Regions from separate parts of the Streptomyces sp. NPDC046985 genome, predicted to be linked through region 1. Evidence: riboswitches for the same ligand, from Rfam matches in the RefSeq annotation. Region 1 holds a riboswitch; each other region holds the start of a gene.
What was found. Region 1 has a riboswitch for cyclic di-AMP ahead of ABZ861_RS11150 (C40 family peptidase). Riboswitches for the same ligand answer to the same signal wherever they lie in the genome.
Positions count from the first base shown of each region.

Region 2: linked by a shared signal. The riboswitch ahead of ABZ861_RS09310 (transglycosylase family protein) and the one ahead of ABZ861_RS11150 (C40 family peptidase) in region 1 are both predicted to bind cyclic di-AMP.
Region 3: linked by a shared signal. The riboswitch ahead of ABZ861_RS14925 (M23 family metallopeptidase) and the one ahead of ABZ861_RS11150 (C40 family peptidase) in region 1 are both predicted to bind cyclic di-AMP.

Region 1 covers NZ_JBEYWK010000007.1:86,234-96,496, reverse strand. The annotation lists gene ABZ861_RS11190 (alpha/beta hydrolase) at 1-642, opposite strand, end outside; gene ABZ861_RS11185 (urease accessory protein UreD) at 781-1,542, opposite strand; gene ureG (urease accessory protein UreG) at 1,746-2,429, opposite strand; gene ABZ861_RS11175 (urease accessory UreF family protein) at 2,534-3,208, opposite strand; gene ABZ861_RS11170 (urease subunit alpha) at 3,220-4,941, opposite strand; gene ABZ861_RS11165 (urease subunit beta) at 4,934-5,245, opposite strand; gene ABZ861_RS11160 (urease subunit gamma) at 5,256-5,558, opposite strand; gene ABZ861_RS11155 (ANTAR domain-containing protein) at 5,800-6,141, opposite strand; cyclic di-AMP (ydaO/yuaA leader) riboswitch at 6,583-6,798, shown strand; gene ABZ861_RS11150 (C40 family peptidase) at 6,802-7,275, shown strand; gene ABZ861_RS11145 (ATP-binding protein) at 7,361-7,819, opposite strand; gene ABZ861_RS11140 (helix-turn-helix transcriptional regulator) at 8,120-8,983, shown strand; gene ABZ861_RS11135 (DUF397 domain-containing protein) at 9,013-9,243, shown strand; gene ABZ861_RS11130 (8-amino-7-oxononanoate synthase) at 9,405-10,263, opposite strand, start outside.
Region 2 covers NZ_JBEYWK010000006.1:45-8,060, reverse strand. The annotation lists gene ABZ861_RS09320 (cytochrome P450) at 1-639, shown strand, start outside; gene ABZ861_RS09315 (transglycosylase family protein) at 843-1,946, shown strand; cyclic di-AMP (ydaO/yuaA leader) riboswitch at 2,145-2,310, shown strand; gene ABZ861_RS09310 (transglycosylase family protein) at 2,315-3,016, shown strand; gene eno (phosphopyruvate hydratase) at 3,308-4,594, shown strand; gene ABZ861_RS09300 (septum formation initiator family protein) at 4,747-5,223, shown strand; gene ABZ861_RS09295 (DUF501 domain-containing protein) at 5,244-5,792, shown strand; gene ABZ861_RS09290 (Ppx/GppA phosphatase family protein) at 5,789-6,760, shown strand; gene ABZ861_RS09285 (hypothetical protein) at 7,159-7,443, opposite strand; partial or broken gene ABZ861_RS09280 (hypothetical protein) at 7,843-8,016, shown strand, end outside.
Region 3 covers NZ_JBEYWK010000010.1:12,525-22,787, forward strand. The annotation lists gene ABZ861_RS14900 (MFS transporter) at 204-1,628, shown strand; gene lhgO (L-2-hydroxyglutarate oxidase) at 1,848-3,092, shown strand; gene trmB (tRNA (guanosine(46)-N7)-methyltransferase TrmB) at 3,535-4,341, shown strand; gene ABZ861_RS14915 (PrsW family intramembrane metalloprotease) at 4,617-6,170, shown strand; gene ABZ861_RS14920 (aldo/keto reductase) at 6,265-7,209, opposite strand; gene ABZ861_RS14925 (M23 family metallopeptidase) at 7,291-8,355, opposite strand; cyclic di-AMP (ydaO/yuaA leader) riboswitch at 8,363-8,522, opposite strand; tRNA gene ABZ861_RS14930 (tRNA-Met) at 8,968-9,041, opposite strand; gene ABZ861_RS14935 (dihydrofolate reductase family protein) at 9,141-10,263, opposite strand, start outside.

The DNA.
Region 1 (10,263 bases):
GCGGGCGGTGTTCGGGGTGGTCATCTGCTGGAGCATCGCGCGGCCGGTGCGCTCGTAGCAGCCGTCGGCGTACTCGCGGGCCAGCTTGCGCTGGGCGCGCTTGTCGGCCTCGGAGTCGGGCACCGGGTCCAGCTTCGGCGCCTTGACGAACTCCTGCGGGTCCTCGCAGGAGATGGGCGCGGAGTGGCCGACGCCGCGCGGGTCGAAGCCGACGAAGTCGTACGCCTTGGAGACGTTCGTCCACAGCGGGTTCTTGTTGGTGACCCGGGTCGGGAAGCGCATGCCCGAGCCGCCGGGACCGCCCGGGTTGTAGACCAGGGCGCCCTGGCGCTCCTGGGCGGTGCCGGTGCTGACGACGCGGTCCAGGGCGAGCTTGATCTGCTTGCCGTAGGGGCGGGCGTAGTCGAGCGGCACGGAGACGTAGCCGCACTGGATGGGCTTGGCGAAGCCCCAGTCGGCGGGGCAGTCCTGCCAGTCGATGCCGGTGCTCGCGGCGCGGGCCGCGGCGATCGCCGCTCCGCGGGCCTCGCGGTCCTGGCCGTGGCGGCTGTCCGCGCTGGCGGAGGGGGCGGCCACGGCGCCGGCTATCAGCGTCGCCGTGACCAGCGCGCCGGCCGAACCGAGCGCCATGCTCCGGTTCATCGGTCTCATATCCCTCAAGTGGGGCCTCCCCGTACATGGTTGCGATATGGCACGGGGATCCTCGCGGCTGTGAGCCGTCTGAGAACAGGGGCTGTTGACCTTCTTTGCCAATCCGATAACCGGCGTGCGGCAGTCCGCTCAGCGGGAATCGCGAGAGTGCTCCAGGGTCGCCAGCGCCTCGTCCAGCAGGCGGCGCAGCCGCAGCGCGTCGGGGGCGACCGCGGTGACCAGGGCCGCCGGTCCCGCGAGCGGGACGAGCGCGGCGCCCTCGCCCAGCGTCCGGGGAGCGACCGGCGCCTGTGCGAACTCCGGTTGCACGACGATCAGTTGCCCCACGGCACGGTGTCCGGCGAGCACGGCCGCGCCGTCCCAGCCGCCCGGTGCGCCGGGGCCGCAGGCCAGCTCCTGGTCCAGTACGGTGCGCCCGGCGACGCGGACGGCCAGACGGGTGGTGAGTCGTCCGGGCGGCTCGCCCGCCCGGCCGAGCACCTGCTCCTCGCGCAGCACCAGCCGGGCCGTGGGGGCCAGGTCGGCGCGCGTGGTCACGCGCAGGTCGCTGCCTCGGGCCGAGATCACCGGCTCGGGCAGCCAGTGCAGTTCGGCTCGCTCGCCGACGGTGAGGCGGACGTCGTAGCGGGCCTCGCCCGGATGCTGTCCGGGCAGCGCGAGGGTGGCGGCGGCCGAACCGACCCGGAGCCGGGCACCCTCCCGCGCGTGCGCCTCGACGGTGAACCGGTCGCCGCCGAGCGGTCCGCTCATCGCGCCGACCAGCAGCACCCGCGCCTCGGCGCCGCTGCCGCGCACGCGGCGGAGGGCGAGCGGCCCCTCGCCCCGCAGCACGGGCAGCGCTGTGCCGCCCCGGCCGTCCTCGCGGGCCACGATCCGCGCGGTTGCCCGCACGCCCGCCGTCGCGGCCGGGGCGGCGCCGGTCCCTGCCGCGCCCGTCTCTGTCCCACCGGTCCCTGCGGTGCGGCGGGTCTCTGTCCCGCCGGTCCCCGCCGCGCCCGTCTCTGTCGCGCTGGTACCTGCCACGCCCGTCTCTGTCCCGCCGGTCCCTGCCACGCCGGTCCCTGTCCCACCGCTCCCCGTCGCGGCGGTGGCCGTCACGGTCGGGCCGTCCACTGCGCGAGCCGTGCCCGTACCCAGTCGGCGACGTCCGCCACGCCCGCCTCGGCGCGCAGGGACTGGAAGACCACCGGCAGGCCGCCGCGGGCCGCGTCGGCGTCGGAGGCCATCCTGGCGAGGTCGGAGCCGACGTACGGGGCGAGGTCGGTCTTGTTGACGACGAGCAGGTCGGCGGTGGTCACGCCGGGGCCGCCCTTGCGCGGGACGTCGTCGCCGCCGGCCACGTCGATGACGAAGATCTGCGCGTCGACGAGGCCCTTGGAGAAGGTCGCGGTGAGGTTGTCGCCGCCGGACTCGACGAGGATCAGGTCCAGCGGCCCGACGGCGTCCTCCAGGTCCTCCACCGCCTCCAGGTTCGCCGAGATGTCGTCCCGGATGGCCGTGTGCGGGCAGGCGCCGGTCTCCACGGCGGTGATCCGCTCGGGCGGCAGCACGGCCTCGCGCAGCAGGAACGCGGCGTCCTCGCGGGTGTAGATGTCGTTGGTGACGACGGCGAGCGAGAGATCCTCGCGCAAGGTCCGGCACAGCGCGGCGACGGTGGCGGTCTTGCCGGATCCGACCGGGCCGCCGAGCCCGATGCGCAGGGCGCGGCGGGCGCCGTCGGGCCGGTGGGCGTCGGCGCCGACCGCGGGGGCCGCGGGGTGGGAGTGGTCGAGGTGCATGGGCGGTGGCTCCAGATCTGCGTCGAGGCCGGCGGCCGGCCGCCGGGCCGGTGCACGGGGGCCGTCGCGGCCGGGGGGAAAGGGGGTCGGGGCGGGGCCCCGGGTCAGGACGCGAACAGGCGCACGGGCCAGGCGGCGTGCGCCTCGGCGCCGATCTCCAGCAGCGGGGCGGAGGCCGCGGGCAGCGCGTCCACCCCTTCGGCGGCGGCCCGCCGGGCGCCCGCCACCGCCTGCTCGACCACTTGGTCCAGCTCCGGCGCCAGCCGGGCCAGCACCCCGGTCGCGTCGAACGGGTCGAGGCTGAGCAGGCGCACGGTCGCCGTGGCCGGCCCGCTCACGCTCTCGTACGCGGCGCAGTACGCCGCGTCCGCCGCCGCGAGCCCGGCCGCTCGGGCGGTGAGTCCGAGCACCACCGGCTGGTGGGCGCCTCGGGGGAACGCGTGGGCCAGGGCGTCGAGTTCGGGTGCGGGCCAGGTCGCGCGGGCGGCCCGCAGGAGCTGCCGCCCCAGCTTGCGCGCCGCGGCGCGCAGCGCCGGGGAGGGGGTGCGCGCGTCCGCCGCCGCGTCGAGTGCGGCCGGGTCGTGACCGAGCGCGGCGGCCGCGGCGAGGGCGGCCGCGACCCGGCCCGCCGTGTGCAGCCGTCCCCGGCAGAAGCCCTCCAGGTCCGCCGCCTGGGTGATGCGTCCGGCCCGGACGGCCGCCTCGGCGCCGCCGGAGTGCGCGTGCCCTCCGGCGGGGAAGCGGCCGTCGGCCAGGACGAGCAGCGCCGCGCGTGACATCCTGACGCCCCTCAGAAGAGGAAGTAGCGCTGGGCGAGGGGCAGTTCGGCGGCCGGTGTGGCCTCCACCAGCTCGCCGTCGATGTGCACGGCGAAGCTGTCGGGGTCGATGCGCACGTCGGGCCGCGCGTCGTTCTCCCGCATGTCCGCCTTGGTCACGCCGCGCGTGGACGCGATGGGGACGAGCCGTTTGCCCAGCCCCAGCCGCTCCGGCAGCCCGTCCTCCAGGGCGAGGGGGGCGACGAAGGTGAAGGAGTTGGCGGCCGGGGCGCGGCCCATCGCGCCGAACATCGGGCGCGCGAGGACGGGCTGCGGGGTCGGGATCGAGGCGTTGGCGTCGCCCATCTGCGCGTAGGCGATCTGGCCGCCCTTGACGACCAGGAGCGGCTTGACGCCGAAGAAGGCGGGCTCCCACAGCACCAGGTCGGCGAGCTTGCCGGACTCCACCGACCCGATCTCGCGGTCCAGGCCCTGGGCGACGGCTGGGTTGATCGTGTATTTGGCGACGTAGCGGCGCACCCGGTGGTTGTCGGCGCGTCCGTCGCCCGGCAGCGCGCCCCGGCGCCGCTTCATGACGTGGGCGGTCTGCCAGGTCCGCAGGACGACCTCGCCGACCCGCCCCATGGCCTGGGAGTCGGAGGAGATGATGGAGATCGCGCCGAGGTCGTGCAGCACGTCCTCCGCGCCGATGGTGGAGGGCCGGATGCGCGACTCCGCGAACGCCAGGTCCTCCGGGACCGCCGGGTTGAGGTGGTGGCACACCATCAGCATGTCGAGGTGCTCCTCGACGGTGTTGACGGTGAACGGGCGGGTCGGGTTCGTCGAACTGGGCAGCACGTGCGGCTCGGAGACCACGGTCATGATGTCGGGCGCGTGGCCGCCGCCCGCGCCCTCGGTGTGGTAGGCGTGGATGCCGCGCCCGGCGACGGCGGCGAGCGTGTCGCCGACGAAGCCGGCCTCGTTGAGGGTGTCGGTGTGGATGGCGACCTGGACGCCGGTCCGGTCGGCGACGGTGAGCGCGGCGTCGATGACGGCGGGCGTGGCCCCCCAGTCCTCGTGCAGCTTCAGGCCGAGCGCTCCGCCGCGGATCTGGGAGAGCATCGCCTCGTGCGAGACGGTGTTGCCCTTGCCCAGCAGCCCGATGTTGAGCGGGTACGCGTCCAGCGCCTCCAGGGTGCGGGCCAGGTGCCAGGGGCCGGGCGTCACGGTGGTCGCCTTCGATCCCTCGGCCGGGCCGGTGCCGCCGCCGACCAGGGTGGTGACGCCGGAGGCCAGCGCCTCGTCGGCGATCTGGGGACAGATGAAGTGCACGTGCGCGTCGACCGCGCCGGCGGTGAGGATCCGCCCGTTGCCCGCGATGACCTCGGTCTCCGGGCCGAGCACCAGGTCTGGGTGGACGCCGTCCATGGTGTCGGGGTTGCCCGCCTTGCCGATGCCGGTGATCCGGCCGTCGCGGACGCCGACGTCGGCCTTGACGATCCCCCAGTGGTCGACGATGACGGCGCCGGTGATCACGGTGTCGGGGGCGCCCTCGGCGCGGGTGACGCGCGACTGCCCCATGGACTCGCGGATCACCTTGCCGCCGCCGAACACGGCCTCGTCGCCGGCGCGGCCGGGGCCGCCGCAGAGGTCCTCCTCGATCTCCACGAGCAGGTCGGTGTCGGCGAGCCGGATGCGGTCGCCGGTCGTGGGGCCGAACAGGTCGGCGTAGGCGGCGCGGGAGATCTCAGGCATCGAGGGCGCCTCCCGTCTCGCCGCGCAGGCCGGGCACGATCCGGGCGCCGGCCAGCGGCACGAGGGCGACGTCGACGGGGATGCCGGGCTCGAAGCGCACGGCGGTTCCGGCGGCGATGTCCAGGCGCTTGCCGCGCGCGGCGGCGCGGTCGAAGTCCAGGCCCGGGTTGGCCTCGGCGAAGTGGTAGTGCGAGCCGACCTGGACCGGCCGGTCGGCGGCGTTGAGCACGGTCAGCCGGGTGACCTCGCGGCCCTCGTTGCAGACGATCGGGTCGTCGGCGAACAGGATCTCTCCGGGAATCACGGCGCCCCCTTCAGACGATCGGCTCGTGGACGGTCACGAGCTTGGTGCCGTCGGGGAAGGTCGCCTCGACCTGGACGTCGCGGATCATCTCCGCGACGCCCTCCATGACGTCGTCCCGGGTGAGCAGCTCGCGCCCGGAGGACATGAGTTCGGCGACGGTGCGGCCGTCCCGCGCGCCTTCGAGGAGGTGCGCGGTGATGAGGGCGACCGCCTCCGGGTGGTTCAGGCGCAGTCCTCGGGCCCGGCGCTTCCCGGCCACGTCGGCCGCCACATGGATGAGCAGCCTCTCTTGTTCGTGCGGGGTCAGTTGCACGGGCCCACCTCACAGTCCTCGCTCCGGACCGTGCGGGGTCCGGTTGCCGCAGCCACCGCGACGGGACAGGTCTCGCACAGGGACGAAGCGTCCCATGTCCGGCGATACGGATGGAAAAACCGCAGGTGGCGTGGAAGGCGAGGCTAGTTCGTCGGCGTTTCGGCGACGTTAACCAGACCTCGATCGCCCCACGACCGACGCACGGACTGCTCCATACGGGTCATCACGTGTCATCCGGCGCCTAGGAGAGGCGCACCGCGTGCCGGTCGAGCGCGTGGCGCAGCTCCTCCAGCTCGGTGTCGGACAGGGCCCCGCCCTGGGCGAACTTCAGGACGCGCTCGGCGATCGTGCGCACCTTCGTGTTCGTGCGCTGGGAGACGTCCCGCAGCACCCGCCAGGCGTCGTCGGGGGGTATGCGCGCGAAGGCCACCACGGCGCCGATGGCCTGGTCTATGACGGCGTGCGAGGTCACGGCGCGTCGTAGCTGCTCGATTTCCTCGTGCAGCCGCTCGTGTTCCACCGCCAGATCCGTGACGGACAGCGGCGTGAGGGGATGCCACTGGGAAATCGCGAAGAACGCCATGGAGATCCCCTGGGTCGTCGAGCGGCCGGAGTTCCACCCCCAGCTTGCTTCAGGAGGTCTCCGCGCACGACCGGAGGACGGACGGACGCCGGCCCGCCTCCGGCGGCCGGGAGCGCTCCGCAGGGGCGCCGGCGGAGGGTCCGGGCGGCGCGGACACGCCCTGCGGCGACCAAATGACGTACGGCCTTTCGGTGGAAACGGCGACTCCTTCTCCCCTCGCTCCGGTTGCGCGGCGCGCCTGGGCGGAGGGCGGAACCGGCCGTTCTGCCGCTGGTGGGGGGCGTCGCCGCGCAGGGCGGTGACAGGCGGAAAGCACGGGTGCCCACCCGAACGGGCGACTGGTGAGTAACGTCACACATGCCCGGTTGCGTTGGGATTTTCGGACATCTGTGGGTCAAGATCCCTGTCTGACGACAAGCCCCCGCCACAGCGGCGGGGCGGTCCGGGCGGACGCCGAGTCCTGCCGCCGCGCGGACGACCGGTCGACGGCAGTGGATCGGCAGGAGTGGAGGACCCGAGCACGACGGGTCGCCGGCACGGTCACGCCATGGCCGGGCCTGGCCGCCCTTGGGGTGAAGCCGCGTTTCCCCGCGGCCGGGCTACTTCGCCAGCCCGAACCCGACAGGTCATCCTTCACAGGCGGCTGACGAAGGGTTGCGCATGACTGCGCTCAATCGTGTCCCGTCACTGATGGCCAGGGCCGGTACGGCCTCGGCTCTGACTTTCGCCGCCGTGAGCGGCACCGTGGTGGCGCCCGGCCTCGCCCCCGAGGCCGCCGCCGCGACCATGGCCACCAGGGCGCTCCAGATCGCGGCGTCCAAGCAAGGCGCCGCCTACCAGTGGGGGGCGACCGGACCGCGCCGGTTCGACTGCTCCGGGCTCACCCAGTACTCGTTCGGCAAGGCGGGCAAGAAGCTGCCCCGCACGGCGGCCCAGCAGTACAACGGGACGCGGCATATCTCCGCGAGCAGCCGAAGAGCCGGGGACCTGGTGTTCTTCCACGCGGGCCCCTACGTCTACCACGTCGGCATCTACGCCGGACGGGACAGGCTGTGGCACGCGCCGAGGACCGGGTCCGTCGTGCGGCTGGAGAAGATCTGGAGCCACAGCGTCTGGTACGGGCGGGTCAACTGACCGGCCGCGGCACGGTGGCGGACATCCCGTCCTGCCGTCACCACGGTGCACTCAGGAGGAGGAAGCCTCACGCGCTGACGCTCCCTCAGCGGTTCTGCGGGTCGGTCGTGGTGACCGGACGGTCCCGGAAGGCCCAGGGGAGTTCGATGCAGACCGTCTTGCCGCCCTCGCAGGTGGGCAGCACGGTCAGCCGGCCGCCGCACTCCGCGGTGAGCCAACGGATGATCACCATGCCCCGGCCGCCGTCCTGCCGCAGGGCGGGCGGCAGTCGTCTGGGGAACTGCGGGTGCCCGTCGGTGACGCCGATGCGCAACCGCTCGTCGCGCTCCAGCACGAGGTCCACCGTGAAGGTGGGCGACTGGCCCGAGGTGTGCAGCACGGCGTTCGCGGCGAGTTCGGAGACGATGAGCCGGACCGTGTCGGCGATCTCCGCGTCCGACGGCACGCCCCACTCCGCGAGGGCGCCGACCGCGTAGCTCCGCGCGGCGGGGACCGAGGCGGGGTCGCTCGGCAGCGTGACGGATGCTTCCAGATGGTCTGCCATGGCGACGTCGTCCCTTTCCCGTCGGGTCTCGTCGGACGCCGGATCCCGCCGGATCCGGACCGCGGCCGCCGGATTCCCCGGCGGACGGCGGTTCCGACGCGGTGTGGATGGTGCGCGCGTACGGTCCCGGACTGTGCGTGGCCGTCACCCTGCCACCGCTGGGACGGTCACGGAGGCGATCCGCCGAGAAGTGCATATATCTATCGCTCGATCCGGTGAACTCTGCGACAGGAGACCGTATGTGACGCGGGGCGCCGGAGGCTGCTGTGGTCGGCCCGGCGAAGGAGCGAGGAGCAGTCGATGCGGCACGGTCCCGCGGTGCGCCGCCGGAAACTGGGCGCCGAACTGCGCGCGTTGCGCGCCGACGCCGGTCTCACCAGTGAGGAGGCGGCCCGCCGGGTGGGCTGGCACCAGTCGAAGGTGAGCCGGATCGAGACGGGCGCGAGCGGGGCGAAACCGGCCGACGTACGGCTGCTGATGGACGCGTACGCGGTGCGCGACTCCCGATCGCGCCACTTGATCATGGCCTTGACGGGGCCCGGGGACGGCGAGGAGGGGCGGCCGCACTGGTCGCGCGCCTATCACGGGGTGCTGCCGTCGGCCTACCGGGACTTCATCAGCCTGGAGTCCCAGGCGACCGCGATGCGCACGCTGGAGACCTCCGTGATCCCCGGGCTGCTCCAGACCCGTGCGTACGCGCGGGCGGTGACCCGGGCCGCCGTGGGAGAACTGGACGACGAGCGGCTGGACGCGCTGGTGGAGGTACGGCTGGCCCGCCAGGACGTGCTGCGGGCCGATCCCCCGCTGGAGCTGAACGCCGTGCTGGACGAAGCGGTGCTGCGCCGGGAGGTCGGCGGCCCGGAGACCATGGCGCGGCAGCGGGAGCGGCTGGCCCAGGCGGCGCGGCTGCCGCACGTACGGCTCCAGATCCTGCCGTTCGCCGCGGGAGCGCACATCGGCATCACCGGGCCTTTCGTTATCTTCTCTTTTTCGAACACTTCTGATCTGGATGTGGTCGTTCTCGACCACTTGACGCGTAGCCTCCACCTCGAACGGAAAGAAGACGTGGGGGCCTATACCGGGGCCTTCGACACCCTTCGTTTCCACGCCCTGTCCACCGAGGACTCGTTGGAGTTCATCGCCGCCCTGAGCCGGGGCGGGTGACGGCGCGTACGAGCGCGTAAGGAGGCGCCATGTCCGCTCGACCGCGGAACGTACCTTCCAGCACTGATCTGCACGGCGCGCGGTGGCTGCGCAGCAGTTACAGCACGGGCGCCAACAACTGCGTCGAGACGGCCCGTCCGTCGTCGGGATCCGGCGCCGGACTGCTCGCCGTGCGCGACTCCAAGCACCCGGCCGGTCCCGCGCTGCTGTTCTCCCCGGAGAGCTGGTCTGGTTTCACCGCCGCACTGTCCCGTCTCTGACCGGGGCACGACGGCGGGGATCAGGACATCGACGTGCCGGGCGTGTTGACTCGCAGGGTGGTTCAGGCGGGTCAGCACGCCTCGTGCGGTGGCCGGAAAGGGCGGGCCGGTGCACTTCTCCGGTCACGGCACGAGGCGGCGCCGCGCCCTGCGCCGGCGGGTCAGGGACGCGTCTCGTCGATCACCCGCACGGCGCGTTCGATCTGCGCCTCGGAGAGGTCCGCGCGGGCGGTGAGCCGGATCCGGGAGACGCCGTCGGGCACGGAGGGAGGCCGGAAACAGCCCACGGCCAGGCCCGCCGCACGGCAGTCCGCCGCCCAGCGCACGGCCGCCTCCGGAGACGGCGCGCGCACGGAGACCACCGCGGCGTCCGGGCGCACCGCCGCCAGTCCGGCCGCGGTCAGGCGCGCGTGCAGCCCGGCGGCCACCGCGCGCGCCCGCGCCGCGCGCTCCGGCTCGCGGCGCAGCACTCCCAGCGCGGCCAGCGCCGCGCCCGCCGCCGCCGGGGCGAGCCCGGTGTCGAAGACGAAGGTCCGGGCCGTGTTGAGCAGATGGCCGATCACCCGGGCCGGGCCGAGCACCGCGCCGCCCTGGCTGCCGAGGGACTTGGACAGCGTGACCGTCGCCACCACGTCGTCGGCCCCGGCGAGCCCGGCCGCGTTCGGGGCGCCCCGGCCGCCGGGGCCGAGGACGCCCAGGCCGTGGGCGTCGTCGACGACCAGACCCGCGCCGTGCTCCCGGCACGCGGCCGCGAGCGCGGCGAGGGGGGCCGCGTCGCCGTCGACCGAGAACACCGTGTCGGAGACGCAGATCGCCGCCCCTCCCCCGGCGTGCGCGCCGAGCGCCTTGCGCACGGCCTCCGGGTCGTTGTGCCCGACGACCTGCCGCTCCCCCCGGGCCAGTCGGCAGCCGTCGATGAGCGAGGCGTGGTTGCCCGCGTCGGAGACGATCAGCGAGCCGTGCGGCGCGAGCGCGGTGACCGCGGCGAGGTTGGCGGCGTAGCCGGAGGAGAGGACGAGC
Region 2 (8,016 bases), on a different contig from region 1:
CGGGCCTCCGACCACGGCGAGCACCTCACCGAGAACGAGGCCGCCGCCATGGCCTTCATCCTGCTCTTCGCCGGCTTCGAGACGACCGTCAACCTCATCGGCAACGGCGCCTACGCCCTGCTCACCCACCCCGAGGAGCGCCGCCGGCTCCAGGAGTCCCTGGCCCGCGGCGAAAGCGACCTGCTGGCCACCGGCGTGGAGGAACTCCTGCGCTACGACGGCCCGGTGGAGCTGGCCACCTGGCGGTTCGCCACCGAGCCGCTCAGCATCGGAGGGCAGGCCATCGCCCCCGGCGACCCGGTGCTGGTCGTCCTCGCCGCCGCCGACCGGGACCCCGCGCGGTTCGCGGACCCCGACCGCCTCGACCTCGCCCGGCGCGACAACCAGCACCTGGGCTACGGGCACGGCATCCACTACTGCCTGGGCGCACCGCTCGCCCGCCTGGAAGGCCAGACCGCGCTCGCCACGCTCCTCACCCGGCTGCCCGGCCTGCGACTCGACGCGGACCCGGCGGACCTGCGCTGGCGCGGCGGGCTCATCATGCGTGGCCTGCGGACGCTCCCCGTCCGCTTCACGCCCCCTGCGGACCGCGCCGACGAGGCCGAAGCCCGCGCACCCGACCCGCACGGACGGGCGTAGACGGCATCGGCGCAGACGCGGCGAAAACGAGCGCGACGCACGTTCAACTATGTGATCTTCACGTGATCTGCGCGGCATGAACTTGTGACGAGCGATCATCTGCCGCTACGTTCACCCCTCAGCGTGGCGTTCGAATCCCCTGGGACCGCTGGGGGGACGCATCGCCGCCACGCTGGTCACCGCCGCCGTTGAAAGGTCTCCGCATGCTCTCCGGGAACGGTCGTCACCGACGCCCCCGTCAGGCTCCGGCCATCGTCGTCGCCGCCGGAGTGACCGGCTCCGCCCTCGCCCTCCCGCTCCTCGGCGCCAGCGGCGCGAGCGCGGCCGACGGCACCACGTGGGACAAGGTCGCGGAGTGCGAGACCGGCGGCTCGTGGAGCACCGACACCGGCAACGGCTACTACGGCGGTCTGCAACTGACCCAGGACGACTGGGAGAAGTACGGCGGCCTCGACTACGCCTCCAGAGCCGACCAGGCCAGCCGGTCCCAGCAGATAGCCGTGGCCGAGAAGATCCTGGCCGACCGCGGTCCGGGCGCCTGGCCCGCCTGCGGCCTGCTGTCCGGCCTCACCGTGAGCTCCGGCGCGGCGCCCGTCGACACGGGGGTGGGCGGCGGTTCGTCCGCGGACTCCGGCTCGTCCGGCGGCTCGGGCTCGTCCGACGCCGACCCCGGACCGTCCGACTCCTCCCACACCGGCACTGGTTCGACGGACTCCTCCGGGTCGTCCGGCTCATCCGGCTCGTCGACTCCCTCCGGTGCGCCCGGCACGGCGTCCGGCCCCTCGGGCTCGGCCGACAGCGGCAAGACGTCGTCCTCCACGGGCTCTTCGCCCGGCACGGCGGACCGGCAGGCGGAGTCCGGCACGTCCGGCGCGTCCGGCGCCCCGGGCGCCTCCGGCACGGGCGGCGGCCGGATACCCGGCGAGGCGGGCTCGGTCTCCCGCGGCGCCGAACGGGGCTACTCGGGCTACTCGGCCGACTCGGACAACTCGCAGCAGAGCATCGGCTCTTCGGCTCTCGTCGACACCGGCGCGCTCGACGCCGGAACCCTCGGCGCCGGACGCCACCGCGGCGGCAGCGCCGCCGAGGACCTGAAGCAGGACAGCGTGACGTCCGCAGGGGGCCGGCACGCCTCCCGGGTGGCCGACGGCGCCTACACCGTCCGCGAGGGCGAGACGCTGGCGTCCATCGCCGACTCCCTCGGCGTCCCCGGCGGATGGCGCGCGCTCTACCACGCCAACGAGGGCGTCCTCGGCGCCGACCCCGACCACGTCATGGCCGGTCAGACCCTGGATCTCCCCGCCTAAACCGCCCCAAAGCAGCGGGAGTTCGCGTCACGTTTCGTGCCGTAACGCCCCATTGGGCGAAAGTGTGGGATGAGTCTCAGAAGCCCCGATCGTCTTTGAAATTCCCCCGCTCGCGTGTCTACGGTCGTGATCGCTCGCCACCGCGAGCCCCGGCTGCCGCAACGCCGAATCCTGCCAGCGGCCGCACGGGAACAGTCGTCGCGTCAAGCGCCGCGGGCAGGAGCGGGGGACCCAAGGTAAGCGCCGCGCCGGGCAGTCGACCGGAGCGGCTGGGGGTGAAGCCGTGCCTCATCGAGGGCGCGGCCGGGCAACTCATTCGGCCCGAACCCGACAGCTCACCTCGTAGGCGTCGGTGAGGGGATCGTTTCATGCTGTTTTCCGCCAAGGGCAAGCACCGCCGTCCCGCCAAGGCCACCCGCGCTCTCGCGCTCGCCGGGATCGCCGGGGCGGCCGTCGCCGGCCCGCTGATGGCCTCCGGCAACGCCTCCGCCGCCACCGCTTCCGAGTGGGACGCCGTCGCCCAGTGCGAGTCGGGCGGCAACTGGTCCATCAACACCGGCAACGGCTTCTACGGCGGCCTCCAGTTCACCGACTCCACCTGGGCCGCGTACGGCGGCGCCGCCTACGCCTCGCGCGCCGACCTGGCGGGCAAGTCGCAGCAGATAGCCGTCGCCGAGAAGGTCCTGGCGAGCCAGGGCCGCGGCGCCTGGCCGGTCTGCGGCAAGGGCCTGTCCGGCGCCTCCGGCTCGTCGTCTTCCGGGTCTTCCGGCAGCGGCTCCAGCGGCTCGGCCGGCTCCAGCGACGCCGGCCGCTCCAGCGAGCCGCGGGCCGCCGACCGCTCCAAGACCCGCCCGGCCCCGGAGAAGACCCAGAAGACCGTCACCACGCCGACCGGCGGGACGGTGAAGAAGGGCGACGGCGAGTACGAGGTGGTCGCAGGCGACACCCTCGGGACCATCGCCGCCGAACACCGCGTCCAGGGAAGCTGGGAGAAGCTGTTCCAGCTCAACAAGGACATCGTCCAGGACGCCGACCTCATCTACCCGGGTCAGCGGCTCCACCTGAAGTAAGGAAGCGAGGCGCGCAGGCGCGGCGGTCGCCCTCGGCGCCGCCGCCCGGCCCCGCTCCCACGACCCCGCCCCGGCGCGCGCTCCCCGTGCGCGCCGGGGCGGGGTTCTTCGCCTTCCGTTCACGCACCTGTTCACGCATGTGTTCACCCCCTCTTTGTTCCGAGCGGGAACAATGTGTACCGTCACCCTGTCCACGGGACGGTCGGTCAGTCTTCGGGCGGCCCGGGACAGTTAGGCTCTAGTCGCAAGGCACACCAGCCCCGCAGTTTCCGCGTCACATCCACGAAGGAGATGCTCGTGCCGTCCATCGACGTCGTCGTAGCCCGGGAAATCCTCGACTCCCGGGGCAACCCCACGGTCGAGGTCGAGGTCGGCCTCGACGACGGCAGCACGGGTCGTGCAGCCGTCCCCTCCGGCGCCTCCACCGGCGCGTTCGAGGCGGTCGAGCTGCGCGACGGCGACCCCAACCGCTACCAGGGCAAGGGCGTCGAGAAGGCCGTCCTCGCCGTCATCGAGCAGATCGGCCCGGAGCTGGTCGGCTACGACGCCACCGAGCAGCGCCTGATCGACCAGGCCATGGCCGACCTGGACGCCACCGACAACAAGGGCTCGCTGGGCGCCAACGCCATCCTCGGCGTCTCCCTGGCCGTCGCGCACGCCGCCTCCGAGGCGTCGGACCTGCCGCTCTTCCGCTACCTGGGCGGCCCCAACGCGCACCTGCTGCCGGTGCCGATGATGAACATCCTGAACGGCGGCTCGCACGCCGACTCCAACGTGGACGTCCAGGAGTTCATGATCGCCCCGATCGGCGCGGAGTCCTTCTCCGAGGCCCTGCGCTGGGGCACCGAGGTCTACCACACGCTGAAGAAGGTCCTGAAGCGCAAGGGCCTGGCCACCGGCCTCGGCGACGAGGGCGGCTTCGCCCCGAACCTCGGCTCCAACCGCGAGGCCCTGGACCTGATCCTGGAGGCGATCACCGAGGCGGGCTACGTCCCCGGCGAGCAGATCGCCCTCGCCCTCGACGTCGCCGCCTCGGAGTTCTACAAGGACGGCGTGTACCTCTTCGAGGGCAAGGAGCGCTCCGCCGCCGAGATGACGGAGTACTACGAGGAGCTGACGGCGGCCTACCCGCTGGTCTCCATCGAGGACCCGCTGTTCGAGGACGACTGGGCCGGCTGGAAGGTCGTCACCGACCGGCTCGGCGACAAGGTCCAGCTCGTCGGCGACGACCTGTTCGTCACCAACCCCGAGCGCCTGGCCCGCGGCATCGAGGACGGCGCCGCCAACGCCCTGCTGGTGAAGGTGAACCAGATCGGCACGCTCACCGAGACGCTGGACGCCGTCGAGCTGGCCCAGCGCAACGGCTTCCGCTGCATGATGTCCCACCGCTCCGGCGAGACCGAGGACGTCACCATCGCCGACCTGGCCGTCGCGGTCAACTGCGGCCAGATCAAGACCGGCGCCCCGGCCCGCTCCGAGCGCGTCGCCAAGTACAACCAGCTCCTGCGCATCGAGGAGATCCTCGACGACGCCGCGGTCTACGCCGGCCGCAGCGCCTTCCCGCGCTTCAAGGGCTGATCCGGCGCCCGCGGGTCTGTTCCGCAGGACCGCGGGTCCGTTCCGCAGGACCGCGGCGTCGCCAGTCGTCCGTACGTCCCCGCACCCGGTCCCGTACCGTGTCCGGGGACGTACGCACGTAGCGGGACGGGCAAGGGGAGACGAAGAGCCGCATGGCCGTGAAGAACCGGGACCGTTTCTCCACCACGACCAGGATCCGGCTGCTCGGCGAGCAGACGGCGGCCCGGGTCTACCGGTCGCAGACCCGGCGCCAGGCCCGCCGCTCCCGGCTCACCGGGCGCGCCGCGCTGCTCGCGCTGGTGGTGTGCTCGCTGGTGGTCGCGCTGGCGTACCCGATGCGCCAGTGGGTCTCCCAGCGCGCGGCCATCGACGACCTCCAGCAGCAGAAGCGGCAGGCCCGGCAGCGGGTCGAGCAGTTGCGCGACCTCAAGGCGCGCTGGCAGGACGACGCCTACGCCGAGCAGCAGATCCGGCTGCGGCTGCACTACGTGCTCCCGGGGGAGACCGGGTACACCGTGGTCGACCCGGGCGCCGCCCGGCAGTCCCACGCCGAGCAGGGGACGTCCCGCCGCCCCTGGTACACCAACGTCTGGTACGGCGTCGACAAGTCCGACGCCGCCGGACAGTGACCGCAGACAGAAAGACAGCAATGGACACCCCCCCGCCGACCACCCCGCGCACCGAACCCGTCGCCGCGGACGTCGAGGCCTTCCAGCGGCAGCTCGGACGGCCGCCGCGCGGACTGCGCGCCATCGCGCACCGCTGCCCGTGCGGACAGCCGGACGTCGTGGAGACCGCCCCGCGGCTGCCCGACGGCACGCCCTTCCCCACGCTGTACTACCTGACGTGCCCTCGGGCCGCGTCGGCGATCGGCACCCTGGAGGCCGACGGCGTGATGAAGGAGATGACCGAGCGGCTGGCCGCCGACCCGGAGCTGGCGGCGGCGTACCGGGCCGCGCACGAGGACTACCTCCGGCGCCGGGACGCGATCGAGGAGCTGACGGGCTTTCCGAGCGCGGGCGGCATGCCGGACCGGGTGAAGTGCCTGCACGTGCTGGTCGCCCACTCCCTGGCCGCGGGCCCCGGCGTGAACCCGCTGGGCGACGAGGCGATCGCGATGCTGCCCGAGTGGTGGCGCAAGGGCCCGTGCGTGACGTCGCCGGACGACGCGGCGACGGACGCGGAGGGCGCCCGGTGACCCGCGTCGCCGCCGTGGACTGCGGCACGAACTCCATCCGCCTGCTCGTCGCGGACGCGGACCCGGCGACGGGCGAACTCGTCGAGCTGGACCGGCGCATGACGATCGTGCGGCTGGGCCAGGGCGTCGACCGCACCGGCCGGCTCGCCCCCGAGGCGCTGGAGCGCACCTTCGCCGCCTGCCGCGCGTACGCCGAGATCGTCGAAGAGCACGGCGCCGAGCGGCTGCGCTTCGTGGCCACCTCCGCCTCCCGCGACGCGGAGAACCGCGAGGAGTTCGTGCGCGGGGTGGTGGACGTTCTGGGCGTGGAGCCCGAGGTGATCTCCGGCGACATGGAGGCGGAGTTCTCGTTCACGGGCGCCACGAAGGAGCTGACGGGCCGCACGGATCTCGCCCGGCCCTACCTGGTGGTGGACATCGGCGGCGGCTCCACGGAGTTCGTCGTCGGCGACGACCGGGTGCGTGCGGCGCGCTCGGTGGACGTGGGCTGCGTCCGCATGACGGAGCGTCACCTCACGCACGGCGGCGAGGTCAGCGACCCGCCGACCGAGGGAGAGATCGCGGCGATAAGGGCCGACGTCGAAGCGGCCCTCGACCTCGCCGAGCGGACGGTCCCGCTGCGCGAGGCGCGCACCCTGGTGGGCCTGGCCGGCTCGGTCACGACGATCTCGGCCATCGCCCAGGACCTGCCCGCCTACGACTCCCAGCGCATCCACCACTCCCGCGTCTCCCGCGACCGGGTCCGGGAGATCACCCGGGACCTGCTGCACTCCACCCACGCCCAGCGCGCCCGCATCCCGTCCATGCACCCGGGCCGCGTGGACGTGATCGGCGCGGGCGCCCTGATCCTCCTTACGATCATGGAACGCACCGACGCGGAGGAGGTCGTGGTCAGCGAACACGACATCCTGGACGGCATCGCCTGGTCGGCGGCGGATACCGGCTACGCCGCCGAGCGGAGCGACTGACCCGCAGTCCGCCCCCCCCAGTACGCCCTCAGCCATCCAGCGGAGGGCGTACTGCGCACGGCGTCGAGTCCTCCCGCCACGCCACCCACGCCCGTGCCGCCGCCGTCAGCGCCGCACGGTGCGGCATCGGCCGCGCCCGCTCCCACTCCCGCCAGGCGGCGAGAAGCGTGCGCGCGAACGTCGTGACAGCGGTCGGCGCGGCGTCGGCGTACGCCGGCATCCGGGCCGCGAACGACTCGGCGCCGCCGGGAGAGTGCCCGGCGCACACAAGGCGCGGCACCATGAACGCCGCGTCCGCCCACGAAGGCCCCGGGCAGGAGAGGGCCCAGTCAAGGAGGCACAGGTCGCCTTGAGGGGTGATCGACGCGGACCCCTGCCTCACCCTTCGCTTCGACACCTCAGCCGTCGTAGTCCAGGCAGAGGACTTCGACGGCGTCGATCACCTTCGGCTGACCCTCATCCCCGAGCCGTAATGCCGAGCAGCCCGACATGATCGGCCGGACAAGTCCTAGCGGCGGCCCGCATCGAATCCGCACCATGAATGCGCGGCCGACGATGAACACTCCCTGGCCGCCCCGGACCACCGCCCGCCGTCCGCTCGCTTCGCGCGTCGCCGCGCCCCGCGAGCCGGTCGACCCGGCCCGGATCGGCCGCCGCGTCGTGCGGCGCCGGGCGAAGGGCATGGACTCCGGCGCCGTAGCGGCGGCCCTCGAGGACGCCGGGTTCGGCGAGTGGAAGGCGTCCCGGCACGAGGACCTGGCCGACGACGTCCGCGGCCCGGCCGAACTCGCGAAGTCGGAGCGGATCGAGCAGCTGCTCGCCGCCGCGCCGGCGGGAATGCGGACGCTCGACATGGCGCAGGTCTGCGGCCCGCGCGCGGCGCGTGCACTTCGCCGACCACGGCACCGTCGTTGTGCACCATTGACGCTCGGACTGTGCACATCAACGAGCCGATCCCGCCAGGCGGTGCACTTATGCGATGGCCCAGGTCTCCGCCTCCTGTCTACAGTGTGGCTCGTCCGCCCGGAGCGCCTGAACGTTCGCGCGAAGTATTGCCCAAGTGAGCTACCAAAGGAGACTTCATGGGGATCAGCCACTTCAAGAGGAAGATGACAGCCTGCGCTGCGTCGTTCGCTGCGATAACGGCAGTGCTGGCGACCGCGAGTCCGGCGAACGCGGCGGGGGGCAATGTCACAGACAACTGTGACGTCCCGTGGATTAACTGTTCATACGGCGATTTATGGCTGTTCTACAAC
Region 3 (10,263 bases), on a different contig from region 1:
GAGTAGAGCGCACGGACGGGCGCACGGCCACACACCGGGAGCACACCGCGACACTGCGTGCAGGACGCCCGTGCGGACGCGGGCCACAATCCCGCCATCCGGAAGAATGCCCCTTAACGCTTGGGATGCGGCGAACTACGCTGTGTTTACGAATGCCGCGTGGCTATGCCAGCGCGGCAGCCGTCTGTGTCGAGGGGTGGCGCATGTCCAGGGAGCAACGCGGGCCGAACGAAAAGCTCGGCGCCGTTCTCGCCCTCGCGGGAATCAGCAACGCGGGACTCGCGCGACGCGTCAACGACCTCGGCGCCCAACGAGGGTTGACTCTTCGCTACGACAAGACCTCGGTGGCGCGCTGGGTGTCGAAGGGGATGGTGCCGCAGGGCGCCGCGCCGCACCTCATAGCCGCCGCCATCGGCCAGAAGCTCGGCCGCCCGGTGCCGCTGCACGAGATCGGCCTCGCGGACGCCGACCCGGCGCCCGAAGTGGGCCTCGCCTTCCCCCGGGACGTCGACCAGGCGGTGCGGTCGGCGACGGAGCTGTACCGGCTCGACCTGGCCGGCCGCCGCGCCGGCTCCGGCGGCATCTGGCAGTCGCTCGCCGGGTCGTTCGCGGTGACCGCGTACGCCACGCCCGCCTCCCGGTGGCTGATAACCCCGGCCGACAGCTCGGTGGCGCGCGAGGCGACGGCGGCGGAGGACTCGGGCGGACCCGCCAAAGTCGGCCACAGCGACGTGCGCAAACTGCGCGAGGCCGCCGAGGACGCCAGACGCTGGGACTCCAAGTACGGGGGCGGCGACTGGCGTTCGTCGATGGTGCCGGAGTGCCTGCGGGTGGAGGCGGCGCCGCTGCTGCTCGGCTCCTACTCCGACGAGGTCGGCCGGGCGCTGTTCGGCGCATCGGCCGAACTGACCCGGCTGGCGGGCTGGATGGCCTTCGACACCGGCCAACAGGAGGCCGCGCAGCGGTACTACATCCAGGCCCTGCGGCTGGCCCGCGCGGCGGCCGACGTGCCGCTGGGCGGATACGTGTTGGCGTCGATGTCGCTCCAGGCGACCTACCGGGGCTTCGGCGACGAGGGCGTCGACCTCGCGCAGGCCGCCCTGGAGCGCAACCGGGGCCTGGCCACCGCCCGCACCATGAGCTTCTTCCGCCTCGTCGAAGCACGCGCCCACGCGCGCGCGGGAGACGCCCCGGCGGCCGGCGGCGCCCTGAAGGCGGCCGAGGGCTGGCTGGAGCGGTCCCGCGACGGCGACAACGACCCGACCTGGCTCGGCTTCTACGGCTACGACCGGTTCGCCGCCGACGCCGCCGAGTGCTACCGCGACCTGAAGGCGCCGCGCCAGGTCCGCCGCTTCACCGAGCAGGCGCTGTCCAGGCCGACGGAGGAGTTCGTCCGCTCGCACGGACTGCGGCTGATCGTCTCGGCGGTCGCCGAACTGGAGTCGGGCAACCTGGACGCGGCCTGCGAGCAGGGCGTACGGGCCGTGGAGGTCGCCGGACGCATCTCCTCGGCGCGCACCACGGAGTACGTGAAGGACCTCCTGCACCGCCTGGAGCCCTACGGCGACGAGCCCCGCGTGGCGGAGCTGCGCGAGCGGGCCCGCCCGCTGCTGATGACGACGGCCTGAGCCGGCCGGGCGGCCGCCCGTTTCAGGCATCTGGTTCGGGCGGCCGCCCGTTCCAGGCATCTGGTCGCCGTCGCGGGGCGCCCGACCGGCGAACCCGCGCCCCTCGTGGACACCCGGCGCCCCTCCTCGTCGCCCCGGCGCCGCCCCGCCGGACGCCGGTGATCCGCCCCGGGCGAGGGCGCGCCGGGAAGCCGGTTTGAACGCGTTGTCAGTGGCGCAGTGCACTATCGAAGCCGGGAGGTGGAGCAGGTGCGGCCGGACATCGCTCACGACTGCGACGTGCTGGTGATCGGAGGCGGGATCGTCGGTCTTGCGACGGCGTACGCGATCACGCGCGCCGCGCCGGGCACCCGTGTGACCGTGCTGGAGAAGGAACCCGGCCCGGCCCGGCACCAGACAGGGCGCAACAGCGGGGTGATCCACAGCGGGATCTACTACCGGCCGGGCTCGCTGAAGGCGCGCTACGCGGTCCGGGGCGCCGCGGAGATGGTCAAGTTCTGCGCGGAGTACGGCGTCGCGCACGCCGTCACCGGCAAGCTGATCGTCGCCACCGAGCGCCGAGAGCTGCCCCGACTGCACGCCCTGGTCCAGCGCGGCCGGGAGAACGGCATCCCGGTGCGCGAGCTGGGCTCGGCCCAGATCGCGCGGTACGAGCCGGAGGTGCGCGGACTGGCCGCCATCCACGTGGGCACGACCGGGATCTGCGACTACGCGGCGGTGGCGCGGGTGCTGGCGGACGCGTCCGGGGCGGAGATCCGCTACGGGGCGCGGGTCGTCCAGGTGGACCGGCGGCCCGCTCTCGGCGTCGCCGTGCGCACCGCCCGCGGGGACGTGGTCCGGGCGCGCGTGCTGGTCAACTGCGCCGGGCTGCGGTGCGACGAGGTGGCCCGGCTGACCGGGGACGAGCCGGAAGCGCGGATCGTGCCGTTCCGCGGTGAGTACTACGAGCTGACCCGCCCCGAGCTGGTGCGCGCGCTGGTGTATCCGGTGCCGGACCCGGCGTTCCCGTTCCTCGGCGTGCACCTCACGCGCGGGATCGACGGCGGGGTGCACGTCGGCCCCAACGCGGTGCCCGCCCTGGCCCGCGAGGGATACGGGTGGTCGGTCGTCCGGCCCCGGGAGCTGGCGGGGACGCTGAGCTGGCCGGGCGCCTGGCGGATGGCGCGGCGGCACTGGCGGTACGGGGCGGGGGAGCTGCGGCGGTCGGTGTCCAAGGCGGCGTTCACCGAGGCGGTGCGCAGGCTGCTGCCGGGCGTGGAGGAGGCGGACCTGGCGCCTGCCCCCGCGGGAGTGCGGGCGCAGGCCGTGCTGCGGGACGGGTCGCTGGCAGACGACTTCCTGATCCAGGAGGGAGCGCGGGCGGTGCACGTGCTGAACGCGCCGTCCCCGGCCGCGACGGCCTCCCTGCCGATCGGCCGGGAGGTGGCCCGGCGAGCCCTGGAGGCGCTGCGAAGAGCGGAGTGAAGCGGGTCGGCCGCTTCCTTCCGGGACCGCGCGGCGCCGCCCGCGCCGTGAGACCAGCACCGCCCGCGCCGTGGAACCGGCGCCTCCCGCACCGTGAACCCGGGACCACCCGGCGCCGCCCACCCCGTAAAGCCGGTGCCGCCCCCACCGTGGAACCGGAGCCAGCCGCTCCGTAAAGCCGACGGCGCCCCCCACCGTGAGACCGGCGCAGTCCGCCCCGTAAAGCCGGCGCCGCCCACCCCGTAAAGCCGGTGCCGCCCCCACCGTGAACCCGGAGCCAGCCGCTCCGTAAAGCCGGCGGCGCCCCCACCGTGAGACCGGTGCCGCCCGCACCGTGAACCCGGCGCCGCCCGCGCCGCGAAACCGGCGCCGTCCGCCCCGTAAAATCGATCCCACTGTGTCTGACTCGTTGAACGTCCCCGCCGCCCCCGGTTCCCCGCACCTGCCCGCCGCCGCGTCCGCGTCCGTCCGGCCCACGCGGGCTAAGGGGGAGCCGAGGTTCCCCGGCGGCCCGCAGGCCGATCCCGCCGGATCGCACTTCGAGCGGCGGATCCGGAGCTTTCAGCCGCGGCGCAGCCGGGTCACCGCGGGCCAGGCGGACGCGCTCCAGCGGCTGTGGCCCGCGTGGGGCCTGGACGTGGACGGGCAGCGGGTCCTCGACCTCGCCGAGCTGTTCGGCAACGGCCGCCCCGTCGTGCTGGAGATCGGCTTCGGGATGGGCGAGGCCACCGCGCGGATGGCCGCCGCCGACCCGGACGTCAACGTCCTCGCGGTCGACGTGCACACCCCCGGCCAGGGCAATCTGCTGAGCCTCGCCGACCGGGAAGGGCTCGCCAACGTCCGGGTCGGCAACGGCGACGCGATCATCCTGCTGCGCGAGATGCTCGCCCCCGACTCGCTCGACGGGCTGCGCGTCTACTTCCCCGACCCCTGGCCGAAGAAGCGGCACCACAAGCGGCGGCTGATCCAGCCCGAGTTCCTCACCCTGGCGGCCGCCAGGCTGCGGCCCGGGGCGCTGGTGCACTGCGCGACCGACTGGGCGCCGTACGCGGAGCAGATGCTCGACGTGCTGACCGCGCACCCCGGCTTCGCGAACACCCAGGCGGACGGCGGTTACGCGCCCCGCCCCGCCTTCCGGCCGCTGACCCGCTTCGAGGGCCAGGGACTGGACAAGGGCCATGCCGTGCACGACCTGCTCTTCCGCCGCGTGCCCCACGGCGAGGGGAACGACGCCCGGAGCGACGCCTAGGGCGTGTTTCGAAAGTCCCGTCTGCCCGGCGGGCGGATGACGCTGCTTTCGAAACACGCCCTAGTGCGATGACCGGCGGACCCACGCGCGTCCCGCCGGACCGGGGCACGGCCCCGTCCGCTCGCCCGCTCAAGAGGGGCCCGTCACGAGCCGGACCCCAGGTGAGGCCCTGCGGCAGCCCAGGTGAGGCAGGGTCGCAGCCCAGGTGAGGCAGGGTCGCAGCCCAGGTGAGGCACCGTCGCGGGCGGCGCCCGCGCTCGTTAGGGTACGGGGGCGTGGCATCCCCTCCCCCGTACCCGACGCAGCCCCCCGCTCCCGTCCTCGCAGGCGGTGGGCCGGGGCGTCCGCACTGGTGGCAGCGGCGCAGGGTGCGCTACGGCGCCCTCGCCGCCCTGCTCGCGCTGTCCGGGCTGGTCATCCTCGCCCTGGTGCTTCGGCAGACCGGCGCCGAGGGACTGCTGGTGGGCCTCGGGCTGGCCGTGCTGCCCGTCCCGCTGCTGACGGCCGCCTTCCGCTGGCTGGACCGGGTCCACCCCGGCCCCTGGCGGAACATGGTGTTCGCCTTCGCCTGGGGCGCCTGCGCCGCCGCGCTCATCGCGCTCGTCGCCAACAGCTTCGCGACGAAGTGGATCGCGGCGGCGACCGCTGATCCGGGGGACGCGCACGCCCTCGGCGCGACCGTGATAGCGCCGGTGGTGGAGGAGTCCGCGAAGGCCGCCGCCGTCCTGCTGATCTTCCTCTTCCGCCGACGCGACGTCACCGGCGTCGTCGACGGGGCGGTCGTCGCCGGGGTGACCGCGACCGGGTTCGCGTTCACCGAGAACATCCTCTACCTCGGCACCGCCTTCGGCGCCGACCAGCTCACCGGCGACCGGGGCGTCGCCTCGGTCACCGCGGCCACCTTCTTCGTGCGGGTGGTGATGTCGCCGTTCGCGCACCCGCTGTTCACCGTCTGCACGGGCATCGGCTTCGGCCTCGCCGCCCTGGCCGGGGAGCGCCAGCGCCTGCGCCGCGTCCTGGCACCGGCGGCCGGGCTGCTGCTCGCGATGGGCATGCACGCCTTCTGGAACGGCTCCTCGGCCTTCGGCGAGTGGGGCTTCTTCGCGGTGTACGGGGTCGTCATGCTGCCCGCGTTCGGCCTGCTGACCTGGCTGGTGGTCTGGACCCGGCAGCGCGAGCTGCGGACCGTGCGCGAGGAGCTGCCCGGCTACGCCGCCGCCGGATGGCTGGCGCCCGCCGAGCCGTTCGCCCTGGGCTCCCTGCGGGCCCGGCGGCTCGCCCGCGCGTACGCGGCCCACCACCTGGGCAAACCGGCCGCGCGGACCGTCGCCCAGTACGAGGCGTACGCCACCTCGCTGGCCTTCCTGCGGCGCCGCGGACGCCTCGGCCGGGCCGGATCCGACATGGCCGCGCGGGAACGAGATCTGCTGCACGAGCTGTGGCGGCGCCGGGCGGTGGCGCGGCCCGCCCTCGAACACGCGGCCCGGATGACCGCCCCGCCGGTGCGGTTCGCCGCGTCGCCGTGGGCCGGATACGGGGCGCCGGGGGCGTGGGGAGGCCAAGGCGGGCACGGGGCCTGGGGAGGCCCGCACGGGCACGGGGCGTGGGGAGCCCACGGCATGTACGGGCAGCCGCAGTACGGCGTACCAGGGCCGTATTCGTACCCGTACCCGTACCTCTACGCGCAGCCGTATCCGGGCTGGTCCGGGCGGCCAGGGACGTCGCCCGGACCTGCGGCGGCGCCGGGGCCGTACGTGCCGCGCCAGCACGCCCCGGCCGTCCCCTCCCCCGCCCCCTACGTCCCGCAGGACCCGTACCGGGCGCCGTAGCGGAGGCCGGCACAACGCCCGGTGCGGGTGGGACGCCCGGTGCGGGTGGGACGCCCGGTGCGGGTGGGGCGCCCGGTGCGGGTGGGGCGGCTGCTCAGGCCGATGCCTGGGTGAGCTGGTCCAGTTCCTCCTGCGTCAGGCGCAGATCGGCCACCGCGAGCAGGGCCGGAAGCTGCTCCACGGTCCGCGCCGAGGCGATCGGAGCGGCCACCGTCGGCTGGGCGGCCAGCCAGGCGAGGGCCACCGTGGCGACCTCGGCGCTGTGCGCCTGTGCGACTTCGTCGAGGGCGGCCAGGACCTTCTGGCCGCGCTCGGTCGCCAGGTGCTTGGCGGCGCCCTCGGCCCGTGCGCTGTCGACCGTCGTGCCGGGCCGGTACTTGCCGGTCAGGAAGCCGGAGGCCAGCGCGTAGTAGGGGAGGGCGGCCAGGCCGGCGCTCTCGGCGAGGTCGCGCAGCTCGCCCTCGTAGGTGTCGCGCGAGACGAGGTTGTACTGCGGCTGGAGCGCCGCGTACCGGGCCAGGCCCTCCCGCTCGGAGAACTCCAGCGACTCCCGCAGGCGCCCGGCGGATATGTTGGAGGCGGCGATGTGCCGCACCTTGCCCGCCTTCACCAGCTCGTCGAGCGTGCCGATGATCTCCGCGACGGGGACCTCCGGCCGGTCGTAGTGGGTGTAGAGCAGGTCGATGTAGTCGGTGCCCAGGCGCTTCAGGGAGGCGTCGGCCGCGGCCCTGATGACGGGGGCGGTCAGCCCCTGGTGGTCGGGGTGCTGGCCGAGCTTGGTGGCGATGACGACGTCGGAGCGGTTGCCGCGCTCCTTGAGCCAGTCGCCGATGATCGTCTCGGACTCGCCGCCCCGGTTGCCCTCGACCCACGCCGAGTAGACGTCGGCGGTGTCGACGAAGTTGCCCCCGGCGGCGGCGTAGGCGTCCAGGACGGCGAAGGACTGCTCCTGGTCGGCGGTCCAGCCGAAGACGTTGCCGCCCAGCGCCAGCGGGAAGACCTCAAGATCGGACGAGCCAAGTGTGCGAAGAGAAGTCATGTATGCAGTCAACGATCGCCCGCTGCCTGCCATTCCTCGGCGCGCGCCGCATTGCCGCAAAAACCGGGCAAACGGTGTGGCTCAGGGGTTGAGGCCCCTGTCGCGCAGCCAGGGCATCGGGTCGATGGCGGCGGCCTGGCCGTTCGGATGCACCTCCAGGTGCACGTGCGGCCCGGTGACGTTGCCGGTGGCGCCGACGCGGCCGATGATCTCGCCGGTGCTCACCTTCTGCCCGACCGTCACGTTGATCGACGACTGGTGGCAGAACCACAGCTCGGTGCCGTCGTCGAGGGTGAGGATCGTCCGGTAGCCGTAGGCGCCGGCCCATCCGGCCTCGGTGATCGTGCCGCTGTGGATCGCCTTGATCAGGGTGCCGGTGGGCGCGGCGAAGTCGAGGCCGGTGTGGTGGCCCGAGGACCACATGGAGCCGGCCTCGCCGAAGGTGGAGGTGATGGTGTACGAGGAGGTCGGCAGCGTGTACTGCGCGGCCAGCTCCGCGCGTCTGACCTCTTCGGCCTTCCTCTGAACCGCCTCGTCCGCCTGCTTCTTCGCGGCGACGGCCTTGGCCTCGGCTTGCTTCCGCGCCGTGGCGACGGCCGCGTCGGCCCGCCGGGCGGCCGCGTCCTCCGCCGTCGCCTGCGCCTTGGCCGTGACCTGGCTCTGCTGCTGCTCGGCCTGGGCCATGATGCGGTTGCGCAGCGTCTCCCCTGCGTCGGCGCCGGTGCGCGTGCTCGCGGCGGAGACCGCGGTCGTCGTCGCGGGGCGCCCGGCGAGGTCGCTGAGCGCGGTCGCCGAGCCCCGCGCATCCTGCGCGCCGTCGTGACCGGCGCCGTCGAGCAGGGACTCCACGGAGGGCAGGTCGGGCAGCGAGATGGAGACCGGCGGCTTCCCGGTATGGGCGCTGGCCATCCCGCCCGCGCCGACGGCGGCCATGACGCCCACGCCGAGCACGGTGGAGCTGCGGGCGAGTCCGCCGCCGCGCTGCTTGGCGACACGGTGCCGGCCGCGCACCGGACGGAGCGAGTCCTCGGTGGGGTTCCACTCCTCCCAGGGCCCCTCGTCGGGGCGCCCGCCGTCGTGGCCGAAGGTCTCGGAGCGCTGGGTCGGCACGAACGGGGCAGCAGAGGCAGGCCGGTTGGACGCCACGCGGGCGTGCTCCTTTCCTTCCGTCGCCTACCGGGTTAGCTGACGGGTTCGGAACGGGAAGGTCTCCTACGCGCGTAAACCCGCCGTGCGACGACGGTGGAGTACGCCCGATTCACCCCAAGGTGGTGGTTCCCCGGTTCCCTCACGGGATTCGGCGCGTGCGCACGGAGCCGCCTCTTGTGACGGCTGTGACGACCGCGCTGCGTTATCGAACGTTAATAGACCCGCGCCAGAGATTCCAAGCCGTACGGCTTGATCATTCAGCCTTTTTGGCCGACCCGCAGGGTTCATGCACGGCCAAAACCGGGCGAGTTGACCGCGGGGCGGTGAGGGAGGCGGGGGCCGGTGCGCAGGGAGGCGGGGGCCGGGCGCCGGAACTCGCGCGTTCTGACGGTGCTTCAGGCGCCGCGGGAGTCACCGGAGCGCAGGGGAGGCGGTTGAAGCCGCCAGAAGCCGAGATCAGTCAGTCGCCCACTGTGAACGGGGCGCGAGGGACGCTGGACGTCGGAGACCGCGCACCTCAGCGAACGCACCCCAGCGGACGCACTCCCGCCGGGAAAACACTCAGGGCCGCTCCCGATCCGTAGATCGAAAGCGGCCCTGAGCCTTCAGTAGCGGGGACAGGATTTGAACCTGCGACCTCTGGGTTATGAGCCCAGCGAGCTACCGAGCTGCTCCACCCCGCGTCGATGAAGTAAACATACCTCATCCACGGGCCTGCTCGCGAACGCGTTGCCCGCGGACCTGCCCGCGGACCCGCTCGCCGACCGCATGTCCGGCCGCGCTCACGGAGCGCCCAGGTGCCGGTTGGGCTCCCGGGCGGCCTCCTCGAACTCCGGCAGGACGACGACCTCCGCACCGCCGCCCGCCAGCACGGCGCTCCCGTCGGCGCCCTCCACGAACGTGTCCGGCTCCCGCCAGGCCGTGACCACGCGCCGCACTCCCGCGTCGAGGATCAGCCGGGCGCACGGGCGGGGCCGCGAAGCGCGGCGGGCGCACGGCTCCAGGCTGCTGTAGACCGTGGCGCCGGCCAGCCGCGGATCCGCGGGATCGATCCTGGCCAGCGCGGCCTCTTCCGCGTGCACGACCGGGTCGCCGCCCTCGCGCGAGTGTCCGCGCGCCAGCTCGGTCCCGTCGGCGGCGACCACCACGGCGCCCACGCTGAAGGCGGTCCGCGACGGCGGGCACCGCGCCGCCAGCTCGCACGCGATCCGCAGCCAGTGCCGGTCCGCGGGAACGGCCGCGCCCGCGGCGCCGGGGGCGGTCGGCTCGTAGCGCATGAGGACGACGTCCCCGACGGACCGGCTCTCCACCAGCCGCAGCCGGCCCCCTTGGTACGCGCCCGGCCCGAACAGCCGAGGCGCCCGCGGGTCCCCCACGAACAGCGGGGCCAGGACGAGCTGCACCTCGTCGGCGAGCTGGCGCTGGAGCAGTTGGGTGTGCACCGTCCCGCCGCCCTCGACCATGAGCCGGCGCACCCCGCGCTCGTCGTGCAGGTGCTCCAGCAGGCGGCGCCAGTCGAGTACGGCGCCCAGGGAGACGACGGCGGCGGCGTCCGCGACGGCGGTCCCGCGCAGCCGCTCGGCGCCCGCGTCGGTGGTGTAGACGGCCTTCTCGCCGCCGGTGTGCCAGAAGCGCGCCTCGGGGTCCAGCGCGCCGGAGGCGCTGACCGTCACCTTCAACGGGTACTCCGGCCGCCCCGCGGCGACCCGGTCGGCGCGCCGCCGCGGCGAGTTCACCAGGAGCCGGGGGTTGTCGGCGCGCAGTGTGCCGGCGCCGATCAGAATCGCGTCGACCGACGCCCGCACCGCGTCGACCCGGTCGAAGTCAGCGGGACCGGACAGCAGCAGACGGTCGGGACCGGTGTCATCCAGATAACCGTCGAGAGAGACGGCGGCGGACAGCAGG